DNA from 3 places in the Thalassospira sp. ABL2_045 genome. Region 2 is predicted to be linked to each of the others. Evidence: riboswitches for the same ligand, from Rfam matches in the RefSeq annotation. Region 2 holds a riboswitch; each other region holds the start of a gene.
What was found. A riboswitch is a leader RNA that binds a small molecule or an ion and turns the genes downstream of it on or off. The one in region 2 is predicted to bind cobalamin.

Region 1 (6,309 bases), on a different contig from region 2:
TCAAGACCGATGGTCTGGCGGCTGGCAAGGGTGTCACCATTTGTATGACAAATGACGAAGCCTTTGCTGCCATTGACGAATGCATGGTGGGCGGCAAGTTTGGCGATGCCGGTGCAGAAATCGTGATCGAGGAATTCCTCAAAGGTGAGGAAGCCTCATTTTTTGCTGTTTGCGATGGTGAAAACGTCATTCCGCTGGTCGCAGCCCAGGATCACAAGGCTGTTGGCGAAGGCGATACCGGCCCCAATACGGGCGGCATGGGCGCCTATTCCCCGGCCCCGGTCTTTACCGATGCAGTCGAAGCCAAGGTCATGGATCAGATCATCATTCCGACCGTCAAGGGCATGGCAAATGAAGGTCATCCGTTCAAGGGCGTGCTGTTTGCCGGTCTGATGATTGATGATGCCGGCAATCCGAAACTGATCGAATACAACATCCGTTTCGGCGATCCGGAATGTCAGGTCCTGATGACCCGTCTGAAATCCGACGTGCTTGATATCCTCGATGGTGCCGCGACCGGCACACTCAACAACGTCAAACCCGAATGGCACAACGAAACCGCCATGATCGTCGTCATGGCCGCCAAGGGCTATCCGGGGTCTTATGAAAAAGGTACCGAGATCAAGAACGTCCCGGCGGCAGATGCCATGAACAAGGTCAAGGTCCTGCATGCTGGCACCAAAATGGATGGCGACAAGCTGGTCGCGACCGGTGGCCGCGTTCTTGGCGTGACCGCACGTGGTGCGACGGTGACCGAAACCCAGAGACGCGCCTATGAGGCGGTTGATGCGATTGACTGGCAAGGTGGTTTCTGTCGCCGCGATATCGGCTGGCGCGCGGTTGCCCGCGAACAGATATAATCGGATTAAACATCCGAAACCAAGAAAGGCCGGTTTACGCAACCCGGCCTTTCTTGATTTCAACATCCATCTCGCCACCGACCCGATATCGGATGTGACAACGACCATCGCTTTCGATTTCGATATCGGCCTCGACACCAAACACATCTCGCAAATTCTTGCGGGTCAAAATCTCGCGCGGCGTTCCGATTGCGATCAGCTGTCCCCCATCCATCATCGCGATCCGATCACAAAACAGCGCTGCATGGTTCAGGTCATGCAGAGCAGCCACCACAGTCACCGGCAAATCATGCACCAGCTCCAAAAGCCCAAGCTGATGACGGATATCAAGATGGTTGGTCGGCTCATCCAGAAACAGGTAATCAGGTTGCTGTGCCAGTGCACGGGCGATATGAACCCGTTGCTTTTCCCCACCGGACAATGTGTGCCATATGCGGTCCGCCATATTGGCCATCGCAACCCGTTCAAGCGCGTTGGCAACGATATCATCATCGCCCCCGGACCAAGGCGAGAGCAGACTGAGATAGGGTGTCCGCCCAAGCGAAACAGCTTCGCGCACGGTGATGCGATCAATGGTATCGGCCTGCTGTTCGACAAATCCGATCCGGCGCGCCAGATTGCGACGCCCAACCTTGCCCATTGCTTGGTCGTCAAGCAGCGCCATGCCATCAGATGGCGGGCGGATACCGGCCAAAACCGACATCATGCTGGTTTTACCCGATCCATTCGGGCCGATGACGCCAAGGAATTCGCCCGGCTCAACGCGCAAGCTGACATCCCGCACGATCTTTTTGAAACCGACCGACCAGTCGACATTGCGAAGTTCCAAGGTCATCGCAAGACCCTTCCGTGACAGAGAATAAGCGCGAAGGCCGGCGCACCGACAAGGGCCGTAATCACCCCGATTGGCAGAACCTGCCCCGGCACAATCACCCGGGAAATCACATCCGCCCCGACAAGGAAAAGTGCGCCGATCAATGCGGACAAGGGCAACAAAAGCCCATGACGATTGGCAACGAAGAAACGCGCCGCATGCGGAATAACCAGCCCGACAAACCCGATGGATCCGACAATACTGACCATCACCGCCGTCATCAGCGCCGAAACCCCAATCAGGATGACGTAAACACGACGCACCGGCACACCAAGTGATGCGGCTGAGTCCCGACCGAAGGTAAAGGCATCAAGTGCGCGCGCATGCCAAAGACAGACCAGCAATCCAACAATGGCGATCGGCAGGGCAAGTGACGCATCCGGCCAGCGCACACCACTTAGATTACCCAAAAGCCAGAACATGATGCCGCGAGCTTCCTCGGCACTCGCGGACTTTGTGACGATAAACGACGTCAGGGCATTAAAAAGCTGCGCACCGGCAATACCCGCCAAAATGATCGCACCGGTGCCGCGTCCTGCCTGCAACGCCAGCAGCGAGACAAAGGCAAACGCCACGACAGAGCCGATAAACGCGCCCTCCGACATGCCAAACATGCCAGCCCCGATACCGAGCATCGCAACACTGACCGCCCCCGTTGACGCCCCGGCAGAAATACCAAGCAAATAGGGATCGGCAAGCGCATTACGTAAAAGTGCCTGCAGGACTGCGCCGGACAGGGCCAATGCCGCCCCGCAGGACGCAGCAACCACCGCCCGGCTCAGGCGATAGTTCCAGACAATACCGGAATCAATCGGATCAATCGCGTAACCGGCACCCCACACATGATTGGCGATGGTATCCATCACCGTACGGATCGGGATGGATGTTTCCCCCACCGACGCGGCAAAGGCGAGCGCGAGGCCAAGCAACACCAGCGCAGCAAAAGCTGCGCTGGTGCGACGTCCGACGATTGAAGATAGCAGGACCGTCAATTGATTTGGCTCTGGCGCAGATCGACAATCGCCTTGGCCATCAATTCAATACCATCGATGGTACGGATCGTCGGATTCATCGACATTGCGTCAATCACCACAATCCGGTCATTGCGAACCGCATCCATCTGACTGGTCACCGGATCGGATTTGAGAAACTTCATTTTCAGCTCCCAGTCATCAGCCGGGAAACGGCGACGTTCCATTTTGCCGATTGCGATAATGTCCGGATTGGCGCGCGCAATAGTTTCCCAACCGACTTTCGGCCATTCATCGTCACTGTCGATGACATTTCTGACATTCAGGATATTGGCGATATAACCCGGTGCACCTTTTTGCCCGGCAACATAGGGATCAACATCAATCTCGGCGCTTGAGAACCAGAAAAGGGCGCTGATACCGCTACCATCGATGCTTTCGACACTGGCCCGCGCCGCCTGTTCACGGGCGCGCAGGTCTGCAACAAGCTTTTCACCGCGATCTTCAACGTCAAAGATCAGGGCCATTTCGCTGATCGTCTGATAGATCAGATCCATCGAAAACGCATCAAGGCGCGTACCATCCCCACCCGTGCTGTTATCCTTGCCGACACAATCGGCCGGTGCGGTATAAACCGGAATGGACAGCTCATTGAACTGCGCGACCGTGCCGACCGCACCGTTCGGGCCGACATGCCACTGATACTGGTTGGTGACAAGATCTGGTTTCTGACCAACAACACTTTCAAAGCTGGGATCATTATCGGCCAGGCGCTTCACCTTGGCATTGGCTTCGCGGTATTTCTCTGCCACCGGATTAAACCACACAGCGGTTCCGACAACCTTGTCAGCCAATCCCAACCGATACAGGATTTCGGTATTGCTTTGGCCAAGCGAAACAACGCGTTCCGGTGCCTTTTCAAAAGTCACGCTGCGCCCGCAATTCTCAAGCGTCAGCGGATAATCGGTTGCTTGAGCGCCCACACTCATGAATGCCAATCCAGCAGCAATCACCCCGACTGCCAGACCCTGTTTGTTCATTGTAATCACGTCATTGTCCTCTCACGGAGGCAGATCGAAACCCTTTTTATGGAATGGAACCAACCCGCCTCATAAATGTTATGTTATAACATAACATCACAGTTGCTCTCGTCAAGGGACTGGCTAGCGTGCTGAAAAATGGCGGGAAATGTTCGGGATTAAACGCAGATAGAATGAGCTCCAACCTGCGGATAACGCGACATGTACCGACATCCTCCGGGGCACCCCGCCCGGTCCGTCGTGCTTATGTCGGCAGGTCTCCTGGCTCACGGGTCACTGCATTTTCTGGCCTTCCCGGGCATTACCCAGTGGCTAAATCAGAAAATGCTCACCGCCTACAGTTGCGGGGGCAGCTTCGGTCAATGATCTGGCAAGACCAGACCACATCGAATTCCCTTTATCCGAATTTCGGATACCGACAAGAAATTGATTTCACACAAATAACACTGTTCGTCAAGCGCCGCGCGTCCGTGTCAGGTCAGCGTATCGTCACCTTGAATTTGCCATCATTCGTCCCGATTACCTCCACACTGCCCGGTATGCTTTGCCGAGTAACGCAATCATCGGAACATGGTGAAAATGACGACTTCCGTGGAACGCAGACGCTTTTTGAAATCCATCGCCGCCGCTGGCCTGATCCTGCCGGGAATGTCGCTTTATAGCCATGCGATGGCCGAGGTCTCCGGTCTTGATCTGGGCAATGCGCAAAGCTTTGATTTTGCCAGCCTGATCGAACGCGCCAAGGTAATGGCGACCGAGCCCTATGAAGCACCTGTTGCCCCGAACCCGGAAATTGTCGGCAAGATCGATTACGATACCCATGGCAAGCTGCATTACAAACGCGATCATTCGCCGTTTTCTGACGGATCGGGCACCTATCCGCTGACCTTCTTCCATCTGGGTATGTATTTCGCCAAACCGGTGCATATGTATCTTTTAGAAAACGGGCAGGCGCGCGAGGTGATCTATAAGCCCGATTACTTTGACATGCCTGAAGACAGCATTGCCCACCAACTGCCCGCCAATAGCGGCTTTGCCGGTTTCCGCCTGCATGAAAATCAGGCGCGTGATGATTGGAAAACCCAGGACTGGGCGGCGTTTCTTGGCGCTTCGTATTTCCGCGCCATTGGTGATGAAGGCCAATATGGCCTGTCGGCACGCGGGATCGCGGTCAATACTGCGTCCAACACCCCCGAAGAATTCCCCGATTTCCGACAGTTCTTTATCGAACCGGCCAAGAACCCCGAAGACCCGGTGACGGTCTATGCCCTGCTGGATGGGCCGAGCATCACGGGTGCCTATAAATTCCTGCTTTATCGCGGCGAAGGGGTCACCATGGATGTTGAAAAGCATCTGTTTGTGCGAAAAGACATCGAACGGCTGGGCATCGCGCCGCTAACCAGCATGTTCTGGTATTCCGAACAGAACAAATCATTCCGCTTTGACTGGCGCCCGGAAGTGCATGACAGCGACGGGTTGGAGCTCTGGACCGGTGGCGGCGAGCGCATCTGGCGACAGCTCAATAACCCGGAAACCATTCGCGCATCGGCCTTTGGCGACCATAACCCGCGTGGCTTTGGCCTGATGCAGCGAGATCGCGATGTAAATAACTATCTGGATGGCGTGCGCTATCACCGCCGCCCGAGCCTGTGGGTCGAACCGAAAGGTGAATGGAATGACGGCGCGGTACAGCTGATCGAAATCCCGACCGACGATGAAATCCACGATAACATTGCCGCCTTCTGGGTGCCCAATGGCGAAGCCAAGGCAGGCAACAGCTATCAGTTCAAATACCGCCTGCATTGGCAGGCCCACAATCCTTTCCCGGTCAAGGAACTCGCACGCGCCACCGCCACCCGCATGGGCCGTGGCGGAGAGCCCGGCACCAACCGCCCGAAAGACGAGATCAAGTTTTCCGTCGAGTTCGAAGGCGAGGTTTTGGGAACCCTTGCCTATGGCGAATTCCCGGAAGTGGTTGTGACATCCTCACGCGGCGAGATTGTCCGTACGAAGATCGAACCGATCATGGATACGCGTATCTGGCGCGCGGCCTTTGACCTTAAAGCTTCTGGCACCGATCCGGTTGACCTTCGGATGTATCTGAAGCGCGGCGATAGCCCGCTCAGTGAAACCTGGATGTTCCAGCACTTGCCGGCACTGGGTAATCAGCAACAGGGTTAACCCAGCCACCACGACAACGCATATTTGATCCCCGGCAATCAGATTTGGCTGCCGGGGATATTTCCGTGTGCGCCCGGATGTCGCGACTGCCCCAGAATGGCGGTGATATCGCGCATCGGTGGGGCGCCAAACATGCGGGAATATTCGCGACTGAATTGCGATGTGCTTTCATACCCCACCGCATAGGCCGCACTTGCCGCATCCTTCATCTCGGCCAGCATGATCTGACGTGCCATCGTCAGGCGCAGGCGCTTTTGGTACTGAAGCGGGCTCATTGCCGTGACCTGCTTGAAATGATGATGGAAGGAAGACGGGCTCATATTGGCATGGTTTGCCAGCTCCTCGACCAGAAGCGGCTTAGTAAAGTTATCCTTCATCAATCG
Region 2 (6,309 bases):
ACACCAGCAAGCCGGTGACATCCCAGCGATCGGGCATGCTGCGTTCGACCACCCACATCCAGAAGATCGAGGCGGTGATATAAACCCCGCCATAGGCGGCATAGGCCCGCCCGGCAAAGTCGGCCTCAACCCGGGTCAGAAGCCAGGCAAAGATAATAAGCGAGACCACACCGGGCACGACCCAAAGGATCGATTTCCCAGATCGCAGCCAGGCCCAGAAGGCAAAACATCCGGCAATTTCGGCAATGGCCGCAAAAATATAGGCCGCAATGCTTTGCATTCGTTCCCCGTTTGGTGATTGGCCATCAGAAGGCCGGGCGTAAGTCCCCGGCATAATTGCCCGCCCAGTTGGTCAGAACCGGGGTCAGATGGTTTTTAAGCACCTCCGCCCGGGCATCGTCGATCACGCCATGTTTGCGCAAGATCGCGCCCATCGCAACCTCTGCCCCGCGCTGAGTGCCATCATCAATCTTGAGCGCGACACCAAGCCCCTGTTTGGGGAAGGCTGCACAATAAACGCCCTCTGCCCCGACCTTGACCAGCGCGTCCTCGCCGCATTCTTCCATAATCGCACTGCAGAACCGGCCGGTCCCCGCCACCATGAACGGCGCTTTGGCGCAGCCCGTGCGGATGCGTTTGATAGCATCACTGCGCGTTTCGGAAAGTTCCGATGGATCGGCCATGCGCGCCATGGCAAGGCCAAGATCACGCAGGCGCATGCCGATCACCGGAATGCCGCAGCCATCAATACCGCGCGGGGAGGCGGACAAATCACAATCACCCATGTCTTCGAGCACCTTGATCAGGCGCTGCTGCACCGGGTGCTGCTCTTCAATGTAACCGACGGGATCTTCGCCAAGATGCTGCGCAGTGGTCAGGAACCCGGCATGCTTGCCCGAGCAGTTATTATGCGCCTTGGTCAGTTTGACATGATCAGACGCCTGCTTGATCGCGGCATTAAGGCTCAGCGAGTAATGCGCTGCGCATTCCAGCGCATCAACCGACAGTCCGATTTGTTCCAGCCATGTGGCGACCGTATTTGCATGCTCTTCCTCGCCATTATGCGAGGAGCAGGCAAGTGCGATGTGTTTGTCTTCAACACCAAAGGCATCGGCTGCACCGCTTTCAATCAGCGGAATCGCCAAAAGCGGCTTGATGGCGGAGCGCGGATACATCAGCGTATCAATATCGCCGCCCTCATCAATCACCGTGCCATCTGCTTTTATCACCACATACCGGCCACGGTGAAAACTTTCGACCATGGTGCCGCGGGTGGCTTCAACGAGAATCGGATTGGCAGCAGGTGACGCTGGAGAATGGGGCATTGCGGGGCGCTCCGGGACTGGATGGACGTGGTAGCGGGGTATGAACCCCGATCATGCTATGCCCGAAATATGGGAATGAAGGCAAGCAAGACCAGCCTTTCACCCATATAAAAAACGCCCTGCCAAGGCAGAGCGTTGATCATTGCAATATCATGATTTAAGCGCTTAGCAGGCGCTCATGGAATTGCCGAGAACCCGGTTGAGCTGTTCGAGAACGACTTTCGGGCTGGCATCCTTGCTGATGAAATCAGCAGCCCCCAGCGCGTCGGCCTGTGCGCGGGTATCGGCGTCATAGTGGGCCGAGAAGAAGAAGACCGGCACATTGTCGCTGTTGGGATAACGGCGGCGGATTTCGCAGAAAGCTTCAAAGCCGCTCATGCCCGGCATTTCGATATCCAGAATGATGGCATTCGGACACATGCCGTCAAGCTGATCGATCAGATCATCGGCACAATCAAAACCGGCCACGTCATATCCGGCCCGGCGCAGCACGGTTTCAAGGGCTGCCTTGGCGCTGGGACTGTCGTCGGCGAACGCAACAAGTCCATCAGGACAAAATTGCGACGGCATGGCGCTGAGCGCGTTCATGGATGGCGATACTCCGAGAATTGGGACAAGTCCAAACTGACAGATGAAAATGTCAAATTGGTTAAACACGCCAAATTTTTGCCACGCAATGTTCTGTCTTCACCCCGATCTTGCACCTGTTCCGCGAAAGTATCAGGCCGTTATGAACCACACCCGCCAGAGCCGAAACCGCGACTGATCCGACAAAACCCCAATGTTTCCGGTGATATAACGTTACGGAAACCTGATTTTTCGGGTGGCATATCCGCCTAAATAGGTATTTCCATGCCTATTTACGGAATTAGGAGCAGGTGCTATAAACCGCCATGTCGCGAATGTGACCGGAAAACATGGTCGGGAATCCGGTGCGGGCCTGCGTTAAAGCAGTGTGGCCAAACCCGGAACTGCCCCCGCAACTGTAAGCGCAAAGGCCCTTTTTGCAGGCATTTGCACGAGTCAGAATACCGATGGTGTTTTCTTGGTATGAATGGGCCGGGCGGGGTGTACCGGGTACTGGGAATCCGTAGTAGAATAGAATTTGGCAACGTTCCGTGCCCAACGCCATATGGAGACCCCATATGGAGTCGCATCAAGGCCGGGATGAACCAAGCCGGGAGAAACCATGTCCGACCCGCTAAAGCTCGCATCCGAATTTCCATCTGCTGACTACGCCAGTTGGCGCAAGCTTGCCGAGGACGCCCTTAAAGGCGCGCCGTTCGAAAAGAAGCTTGTCACCAATACGCTAGATGGTTTTTCCGTTCAGCCGATCTATACCGCCGATGATCAGGATGACGCGACCCGGCTGATCCATGAAGTTCTCAATGCCACGGTCGAGCCGCGCGAAACCGTTACCGGGTGGGACATCCGCCAGCTTCATACCCATCCCGATCCCAAGGCGACCAACGCCGCGATCCTTGAAGATCTTGAAAACGGTGCCACATCGATCACGCTGAAACTTGATGCCGCTGCCTGCGCCGGGCGCGAAATCAGTTCTGCCGAAGTCGGCGTGGACGGGGTCGCCATTCATTGTCTGGCCGATCTCGATGCCGCCCTTGATGATGTATACACCAACCTTGCCACCATCGGCCTTGATGGCGGTGCCGCCGGCGTTCCGGCCGCAGCCCTTTTGGCAGCACATATTGCAAATACCGATGGTGCGGATGAAGCCGCCCCGGCCTTTAACATCGATCCGATCGGAACCCTGGCCACGACCGGCACCCTGCCCTGTGGCGCCAAGGAAGCGGTTGATCACGCGGCAAGCGTTGCAGTTGAGCTGATTGATCTGTTCCCGCTGGCGGCTGCGATTTCGGTCAATGGTGCCCCTTATTATAATGCTGGTGCCACCGATGGTCAGGAACTGGCCTGCCTGTTGGCAAGCGGGGTGACATATTTGCGTGCCCTGACCGATGCCGGAATGGCGGTCGATCAGGCCGCGGGCGCGATGGTGTTTAACGCCGCCATCGGCACGGACTTTTTTGCCGGAATTGCCAAGCTTCGTGCCCTACGCATGATGTGGAGCCGCGTTCTTTCGGCATCGGGTGCCGAGGATGCGACGATCACAATCAATGCGGTTTCCACCGAAATGGCAATGACCAAGGTTGATCCGTGGGTCAATATGCTGCGCACCACAGTCACAAGCTTTGCTGCCGGTCTTGGCGGTGCGGATAGTGTGACCTGCCTGCCCTATGATCATCTGATTGGCCTGCCCGATGGCTTTGCGCGCCGTATTGCGCGTAACACGCAGTTGATCTTGCAGGAAGAAAGCAATGTGCACCGGGTGATTGATCCGGCAGGAGGATCGTGGTTTATCGAAAACCTGACCAAGGAACTGGCAAAGACCGCCTGGTCGAAATTCCAGTCGCTTGAATCGTCGGGTGGCATCCTGAGTGCGCTTGCCAATGGCAGCCTGAAGACCGAGATCGAGACTGTCTGGAACGCACGTGAAAAACGCCTTGCCACCCGTCGTGATCCGCTGACCGGTGTTTCGGAATTCCCCAATATCTCTGAAGCCCAGGTCGCGTGTGAAGCCCCCGATCTTGAGGCGATCATTGCCGATGCCAAGGCCCGCCAGACCAAGTTTGACGGCACCGTCGGCAAAAGCCTTTCGGCCATGATCGAGGCGGCGCGTGCCGGGGCCACCATCGGACACATGTTTACCGATCTTTATGGCACCAGTGCCGCGACCCGTATCGGCGCACTGCCCGAGCACCGTCTTTCGGAAAGTTATGAAGCACTTCGCAAACGCGCAGATGGCCACAAGGCAAAGACCGGCGCCTTCCCGCAGGTCTTCCTGGCCAATCTTGGCAAGGTCGCCCAGCACACCGCACGCGCGACCTTTGCACGCAACTTCTTTGAAGCCGGCGGGATCGAAGCCATCACCAATAACGGCTTTGAGATGGCCGATGCGCTTGCATCCGCCTTTGCCGATAGCGGGACCAAGATCGCCGTGATTTGCGGATCGGACCCACAGTATGCCGACATGGCAGCCGACGTTGCCAAGGCACTTAAGGCCAAAGGAGCCAGCCTCGTTTACCTTGCCGGACATCCCGGCGATGCGAGGTCCGAATACGAGGCCGCCGGCATTGATGAATTTGTCTTTGTCGGGGCCGATGTCCTTGGCATTTGTGGCACCGCACTTGATCATCTTCTTGGCAAACAGGGGGAGAAATAACCATGACCCGCATTCCTGATTTCTCCGATCTTCCGCTGTTTGATGGCGCGTCCGCCGGTGCGAAAGACCCGTTTGAAAGCACGCCCTGGACCACGCCAGAAGGGATTGATGTCAAATCATCCTATGGCCCCAAGGATCTGGACGGGATTGATCATTTAAACACCATGCCGGGCATGCCGCCGTTTTTGCGCGGTCCTTATCCGACCATGTATGTGCAGCGTCCCTGGACGATCCGCCAATATGCCGGTTTCTCGACGGCTGAGGAATCCAACGCGTTTTATCGCCGTAACCTTGCCGCCGGGCAAAAGGGCCTTTCGATTGCCTTCGACCTGGCCACCCACCGTGGCTATGACAGTGATCATCCGCGCGTTGCTGGTGATGTCGGCATGGCCGGTGTGGCGATTGACAGCATCTATGACATGCGAACCCTTTTTGATGGCATCCCGCTTGATCAGATGTCGGTTTCCATGACCATGAATGGTGCGGTTCTGCCAGTGATGGCGCTCTATATCGCAGCGGCCGAAGAACAGGGTGTGAAGCACGAACAGCTTTCTGGCACCATTCAGAATGACATTCTGAAAGAATTCATGGTGCGCAACACCTATATCTATCCCCCAAAACCATCGATGCGCATCATTTCGGACATCTTTGCATTTACCTCGCAAAACATGCCGAAATTCAACTCGATCTCGATTTCCGGCTATCACATGCAGGAAGCCGGTGCGACGGCCGATCTTGAGCTGGCCTATACGCTGGCCGATGGCATCGAATATGCCCGTGCCGGTCAGGCGGCGGGTCTTCCGATTGATAAATTTGCGCCGCGTCTGTCGTTCTTCTGGGCGATTGGCATGAACTTCTTCATGGAAATCGCCAAGATGCGGGCGGCCCGCATGATCTGGGCCAAACTGATCAAACAGTTCGATCCGCAAAACCCCAAGTCACTCTCGCTGCGCACCCACAGCCAGACATCGGGCTGGTCGCTGACAGCCCAGGACGTGTTTAACAACGTCATCCGTACCTGCGTTGAAGCCATGGCATCGACCCAAGGCCATACCCAGTCGCTGCATACCAATGCACTGGATGAGGCATTGGCCCTGCCGACCGATTTCTCGGCCCGGATTGCCCGTAATACCCAACTGTTCCTGCAACAGGAAAGCGGCACCACCAACGTTATCGATCCGTGGGGTGGCTCATATTATGTCGAACGCCTGACCCGCGATCTGGCGGAAAAGGCATGGGCCCATATCGCCGAGGTCGAAGAACAGGGCGGCATGGCCAAGGCGATTGAAGCCGGCATCCCGAAAATGCGCATTGAAGAAGCCGCTGCCCGCACCCAGGCCCGCATCGATAGCGGCCGTCAGACTTTGGTGGGCGTGAACAAATACCGTGTCACCGATGATCGCCCGGTTGATGTGCTTCAGGTTGATAACGCCGAAGTCCGCCGCCAGCAGATCGCCAAACTTGAACGCCTGCGCGCAGAACGTGACAACGGCGCTGTTGAAAGTGCGCTGACGGCGCTGACCAATGCCGCCGATAGTGGCAATGGCAACCTGCTTGAGCTTGCCGTCGAGGCGGCCCGTGCGAAATGCACGGTTGGCGAGATTTCCGATGCGCTTGAAAAGGTCTATGGCCGTCATCAGGCGGTGATCCGCTCCATCTCGGGCGTTTACAAGACCGAGGTCGGGGCCGATAACGAGGCGCTTGCCAAGGTGGATCGCCTGATCAACGAGTTCGAGACCAATGAAG
Region 3 (6,309 bases), 570 kb from region 2:
GATATAAAGATCGACCGACATGTTGTGGCCAAGCTGCAGCAAGCTTGCCAAACGCAAGGATGGTGTTGCATCCCCGAACGCCTCGACCAGACGGCCCTGTGCCCCGGCAAGACAGGCCAGCTCAGACTCGGCCGCAGACAGGATCACCACATCGCCGGGTTGCTGTCCAAGGTCGACGGCCTCACTGCCGTCGGTGACCATTCCGGGCTGGGCTGCCAATAGGTGCATTTGGGGATCCGTATCCTTGCGTCGTCAGGTCGAAAAAGGTGCCGAGACCGGATGCATTTTACAGCCGGTCTCAGGCAGGTTTCATCAGATCAAACAGGATCAGGCAGCCTTGATGGCAGCCACGATCGCATCGCGATCCAGGCCATGCAGACCAATCACCACCAGTTCCGACCGGCGCGTTTCCCCATCCGCCCACGGGCGGTCGAAATAGCGCTGGAAACGTTCACCAACACCCTGAACCACATGACGCATCGGTTTGCCCGGCACATCAAGGAACCCCTTGATCCGCAGGACATCGAACTGGCGCACAACATCAATCAGACGCTTTTCAAGGCTGGCCGGATCGCTGATCGCATCAAGGGCGACAACAAAGCTGTCGAAATCGTCATGGTCATGTTCGTGACCATCGTCATGATGGCTGGGCCGGCTATCAAGATCGTCTTCAGCTGCGGCACCAAGGCCCAGCAGGATCGCGTTTTCAACCCGTGAATGGTCGGTGGCGATGATCTTGACCGACGGCTTTTGAAGCTCCGCCCGGATATCGGCTTCGACCTTGCTGCGTTCGGCATCGCTCAGAAGGTCGGTTTTGTTCAGAACCACCATGTCCGCACAGTGAAGCTGCTCTTCAAACAGTTCTTCAAGCGGGCTTTCATGATCAAGATTGTCATCGGCTTCGCGCTGGGCCTGCACCGCATGATGATCATGGGCAAACAAGCCATCGCGCAGGGCGGCGCCATCAAGCACAGCCACCACACCATCGACTGTGACGCGCGAGCGGACTTCGGGCCAGTTAAACGCCTTTACCAGCGGTTTTGGCAGGGCGAGGCCAGATGTTTCGATAACGATATGGTCTGGTGGCGTATCACGATCAATCAGGTTCTGGATGGTTGGCAGGAAGTCATCGGCCACCGTGCAGCAGATGCAGCCATTGGCCAGTTCGACCACATCATCCTCTTCGCAGCCTTCGATGCCACAACCGTTGATGATGCCTCGATCAACACCGAGATCGCCAAATTCGTTAATGATCAGCGCAATGCGTTTGCCATCGGCATTTTCCAGCATGTTGCGGATCATGGTTGTTTTGCCAGCCCCCAGAAAACCGGTAATCACGGTTGCCGGGATTTTGCCCAATTGTGCCATTTCTGAAATCCTTAAAAATCAATTCTTTGAGTTGCTATATGTTGCTATTTGACCTGCATCGGAATGCCGGCCACCACAAGGGTGACCTTGTCTGCCAGCTCCGCGATGCGTTGATGCAGGCGCCCGGCATGATCACGAAAACTGCGCGCCATTGCATTTTCCGGCACGATGCCAAAGCCGACCTCGTTTGAAACAAAAAGGACCGGAACGATAAGTGTTGGCACCAGTTCACACAGTGCTGAGATCTCGGCATCAATGTCGCGATCTTCAAGCATCAGATTGGTCAGCCACAGGGTCAGGCAATCGACCAGAACCGGCTTACCGCCCGCGACGTTACAGGTCTGCAAAGCTGCACAAAGCGCAAGCGGTTCTTCGACAGTCTGCCAAAGATCGCCGCGCGATTGTTTGTGAAGATCGATGCGGTTGGCCATTTCATCATCCCAGGCTCGCCCGGTTGCGATATAGGTTCCCCCGCCCGCCTGATTGATGATGTTTTCGGCAAACCGGCTTTTGCCGGAGCGCGCCCCGCCAAGGATCAGATGCGTCCCGCCAAGGGGTGCAGAGGGGGGTAAAGTCTGGGTCATCCCGTTTATTCCTCGCCATGGCCTCCCACCGAGGCCCGATTGCGTCGCCACCATCAAAAGAATAGTGACACCTTCGGCAGGTTTCCTGGCTGCGGGCATGAAAGCGATCCGCCTTCCCGGTTGCCCGGTGGCTGGTCTGGCGCCATCGCGCCGACCCGGATCTCCCAACCCGATACAGTTGCGGGGGCAGCATCGGCCTTGCACCGATTTCCCATCACCGAACGGTGCGCCGAACCTATCAGGTTTGCCAAAAATGCCAAAGGTCATTCTGGGGACTTAACCCTTCGTTGCGCACACACCCTAATCGGAAGGTCAGTATTTGTAAGAATTGTCTGCTTGAGAGGTCATACCATTTCAGCCAACATCAAAACCGTTGCGCTGGAACTAGGGTCAGGACCTATTAATTTGATTTGAATGGCAGACGTTATATTTGCGAAATCCAAGGAAAAGCCTGCCGGGCGGGTTGGTATCCCGCACGAGGGATTTGACGCTGGAGTTTGCAAATATAACGTCTGTCCTTCGGATTAATCGGATTTGCACGGGCTAATTTGTCGTAAAACCTTGAAAGATAAATATCTTCCTGCAGTTTTACTCCGCGTATCCGCGCAAATCTGTTTAACCATTCAAACCAAATTAATAGGTCCTCACCCTAAAGACGGAAAAATCCGCAATCTGGCGAAAACCCGGGATTGAAAAGCACAAAACCCGGCTGGCAGCAGAAAAATCTGCGCCGAAACTCTTGGGGTAAACTGGAAGTTTGCAAGAACACATGGCTATACGCTCTCACCTATCGAAAATCCGACAGTTGAATGCGCCAACCTGGACCACTTCCTCTCGCAAGGACATGTGGCTGGGTTTGCTTGGTCGTTTGAACAGCCCGAACCCGTCCTTTCAGGACTTTCTTGAGGAATACGCCAACGAGGGCGAAGTCACGCTGGCACGGCGCGATGTCCGGGAAATCTTTGCAAAGGATGCCTCAAAGGGCGTGATCGCGACCATCATCTGGTCCCATGAACGGGGCATTCGGGTGAATGCGCTATCGCTGCTTGTACGCGACATGCCGACCCTTGTGACCCTGATGTCGATTGCCGATTTCGGGCAGGAAGAACTGAACGAACTGCTTTCACAGCCAGGCATTTCTGTTCCGACCGCAAGCAAGATGCTGTCGGCCTGTGGCAAAACCTATTGCGGCATGCCGGCCGCCATCATTGACGACACCATCATTCAGGTGATCGAAAGCGCGTCCTTTGCCGGCGACTTTCCGAATGTCGCCAAGCTCCGCGCAAAATCACGCAGTCGGCCGGTACCATACTATCAGGCCTATCTGCGGGATGTTTTCGATATTTGCGAAAAACATGACCTGAGCCCGGACATGGTGGACCGCTATCTGGCCGAACATGCCCTTGATGACATGGCATCAGACGTCGAACTGGCTTCTGCGTAACACGGCTTGGTTAAAATCGCTGATTAACGGCTGTCACGCGCCAACCGGGTTCTTCGACCTCGTCGATATATTCGAGTGTGGTCAAACCCAGCGTATCGACATGAAACGCCAGTGCCGCTTCAAGCGACAGGCCAAGTGCGTTGGCCAAAACCGCACGCACCGTACCGCCATGAAGAACAGCGACAATATCACGCCCGGCGAACGCATCGTTCAATCGTCCGAATACGGGCCCAACGCGCCCGACAACATCGGCGAAACTTTCACCCTTCGGGGGGTGCTGACGGGCAAAGTCCGTCCAGAAGCGTGTTGTTTCGCCCTTGGGCAAATCATTCCAGTTTTGCAGTTCCCAATCACCGAAATGCTGTTCGGCAAAACCACTTTCGCCCTGTGGGGCGACGTCGATATCCATGAAACTCTGCAGGCTTCGGGCCGTATCATGGGTCCGCGACAGGTGGCTGGTTACCCAAACCGCATCCCTTGGCAACTGCCCGGCAAGGGATGAGAGCGCCTTTTGATCCGTCAGATCAGCGGGCATATCGCTTTGGCCATAAACCAGTCGTTCGGGGTTTTTGACCGGGGCATGACGCACCAGCCACCAGCGTGTTGTTCTCATTGACTTCGTTATCCTTCGTATTCAGCCCACCATCAAATGACAGCGATAAAGGCAATCGCGACAAAAAGCTCGCTTACCAATTGGGTGGCGCCCAACACATCCCCTGTTTGACCGCCGATCTGCCATTTCGCCACCACCGCGACAAGACCAACAGCCAGAACCGCGCCCGCCAGAACCGCGATGGTCGCAATCAAGCCCGCCAAAACGAATGACAGGATGGCTGCGATAAGCACCGCAAGGCACGCCATCACCGGTTTTGGTGATCCCGCACCTTTGCCCAAACCATTGTCGCGCGCCGGCGGCAAAACATGCATCACAGCCGGCATGGCTGCGCGTGATGTTATGGCCATGACCAGAAACAGGATCGCTGCCTGTCCACTGTCACCGGCAGCAGATAACAGAACGATGCGCAGCCCAAAACACAGGATCACGGCAACGACGCCATAAGTCCCAATATGGCTGTCGCGCATGATTTCGAGTTTGCGCGCGCGTTCAAACCCGCCGCCAAACCCGTCCGCACAGTCGGCCATGCCATCTTCATGCATAGAGCCCGTCAAAAGCACCATACCTGCCAAGGCGATGATTGCGAAAATCAGGAGGTTGTCGGTCAATTGATAGACCAGCATTGCCGGCAGCATCGCAAACCCGGCCAGCAACAAGCCGACCAGCGGCCAGGACCATACCGATCTTGCGATCAATTCGGGGCGAAAGTCATGAATGCCGGTAACTGGCACCCGGCTCAGCAACGCCAGCGCCCGCCAAAAATCAGAAATAGGAGATGTCTTGATCGCGGCATCAGATCCTTTGCCAATATCCGCATCCGGGCCATTGCTGGCCTTCGAATCTGCGCTTTGCAAATTTGTTTCGTTTTGGTTATGATCTTTGGACACCATAAATTTCCGATTTTCAAACTGGCAATCTGTTGCGCCCGGGCCTAGTTTGGGCTGACTTCCTGAACCGCTTTAAACAATTGGTTTCCGAGCCTAATCCTTACCATCGCGGAAGCCAAGCGGAACACATCAAGCACCGATGCCGCCAGCCGGAGACCCACATGTTCAACCCGAAACATCCGCCGCAAAATCTTGCGGAAATTCGTGCCCTTCTCGCCGAACTTCCCGATGTCGACCAAGACGCGCAGGCCGCCGTTGCCGCGCGTGAACCGACATTGACCAAGCCTGCCGGGTCGCTGGGTCGGCTTGAGGATTTCAGCAAGTGGCTGGCCGGTTGGCAGGCCACTTCACGCCCGCGCATGTCACGCCCGCGCGTCACGGTCTTTGCTGGCAGTCATGGTGTGGTCGCCCAGGGCGTTTCGGCTTTCCCGGCCAGTGTGAACCAGCAGATGGTGGAAAACTTCATCAATGGCGGGGCGGCAATCAACCAGATTTGCAAATCGGTCGATGCGGAACTGCGCGTGATGGAAGTCGCCCTTGAAATACCGACCAACGATTTCGCCACCGAGCCGGCAATGGATGACGAAGGCTGTGCTGAGGCGATGGCCTTTGGCATGAGCGCGATTGAAAAGGGGCTGGATCTTTTTGTGCCCGGGGAAATGGGTATTGGCAACACCACCGCAGCGGCGGCAATTTCGCACGCGCTTTATGGCGGCGATGCCGCCGACTGGACCGGGCGCGGCACAGGGATTGATGACACGACCCTAAATCGTAAAACCCGTGTTGTGGGCGATGCCATCATTCTGCATAAAAACCAGATGCATGACGGGCTTGATGTTTTGCGCTGTGTCGGGGGTCGTGAAATTGCTGCCATGGCCGGTGCCATCATTGCCGCACGTTTTTCACGGGTTCCGGTCTTGCTTGATGGCTATGTTTCCTGTGCGGCGGCGGCGGTATTGGCCGCGATGCGCAATGACGCCCTTGATCACTGTCTGGTTGGGCATGTATCGGCAGAACCCGGTCATGCGCGCCTGATCGAGAAGCTCGGCAAGGAAGCGCTGATCAATTTCGGCATGCGTCTTGGCGAAGGATCGGGTGCAGCCCTTGCCATCCCGCTTTTGCGTGCATCGGCAGAATGCCACACCGGCATGGCAACCTTTGAGAAAGCCGGGATCGATGGCAAGGAAGATGCCTGATTTTCGGTTTCGATAGATCAAAAACCAATAGCGCCGTTACCGGCGCTATTTTTTTGTCCGTTCGTTCATCAGATGCTCGACATGGCGGCCCTGAAACATGGTGATGTTGATCGAATGGCCAAACTTGATGGCCCGTTCGTCATCACATCGGCACAGAATGACGCGGGTATCCCCAGATTCTGCCACGGCGGCGCGCATCGTTTCACGATGTTCG

Region 1: it holds a riboswitch for cobalamin, as region 2 does, so the genes downstream of both, ACXAIA_RS16105 (ABC transporter substrate-binding protein) here and ACXAIA_RS03385 (methylmalonyl-CoA mutase family protein) in region 2, are expected to answer to the same signal.
Region 3: it holds a riboswitch for cobalamin, as region 2 does, so the genes downstream of both, cobU (bifunctional adenosylcobinamide kinase/adenosylcobinamide-phosphate guanylyltransferase) here and ACXAIA_RS03385 (methylmalonyl-CoA mutase family protein) in region 2, are expected to answer to the same signal.

Annotation. Positions count from the first base shown of each region.
Region 1 is NZ_JBSWYV010000012.1:30,622-36,930, reverse strand. It holds gene purD (phosphoribosylamine--glycine ligase) at 1-860, shown strand, start outside; gene ACXAIA_RS16115 (ABC transporter ATP-binding protein) at 895-1,695, opposite strand; gene ACXAIA_RS16110 (FecCD family ABC transporter permease) at 1,692-2,726, opposite strand; gene ACXAIA_RS16105 (ABC transporter substrate-binding protein) at 2,723-3,745, opposite strand; cobalamin riboswitch at 3,980-4,180, opposite strand; gene ACXAIA_RS16100 (OpgD/OpgG family glucan biosynthesis protein) at 4,325-5,926, shown strand; gene ACXAIA_RS16095 (AraC family transcriptional regulator) at 5,965-6,309, opposite strand, start outside.
Region 2 is NZ_JBSWYV010000001.1:735,638-741,946, reverse strand. It holds gene ACXAIA_RS03400 (YnfA family protein) at 1-280, opposite strand, end outside; gene ACXAIA_RS03395 (asparaginase) at 306-1,325, opposite strand; gene ACXAIA_RS03390 (response regulator) at 1,491-1,913, opposite strand; cobalamin riboswitch at 2,200-2,379, shown strand; gene ACXAIA_RS03385 (methylmalonyl-CoA mutase family protein) at 2,515-4,563, shown strand; gene scpA (methylmalonyl-CoA mutase) at 4,566-6,309, shown strand, end outside.
Region 3 is NZ_JBSWYV010000001.1:170,348-176,656, forward strand. It holds gene cobN (cobaltochelatase subunit CobN) at 1-228, opposite strand, end outside; gene cobW (cobalamin biosynthesis protein CobW) at 328-1,368, opposite strand; gene cobU (bifunctional adenosylcobinamide kinase/adenosylcobinamide-phosphate guanylyltransferase) at 1,413-1,952, opposite strand; cobalamin riboswitch at 2,011-2,201, opposite strand; gene ACXAIA_RS00790 (hypothetical protein) at 2,722-3,396, shown strand; gene ACXAIA_RS00795 (histidine phosphatase family protein) at 3,407-4,009, opposite strand; gene cobS (adenosylcobinamide-GDP ribazoletransferase) at 4,042-4,866, opposite strand; gene cobT (nicotinate-nucleotide--dimethylbenzimidazole phosphoribosyltransferase) at 5,061-6,095, shown strand; gene ACXAIA_RS00810 (EAL domain-containing protein) at 6,141-6,309, opposite strand, start outside.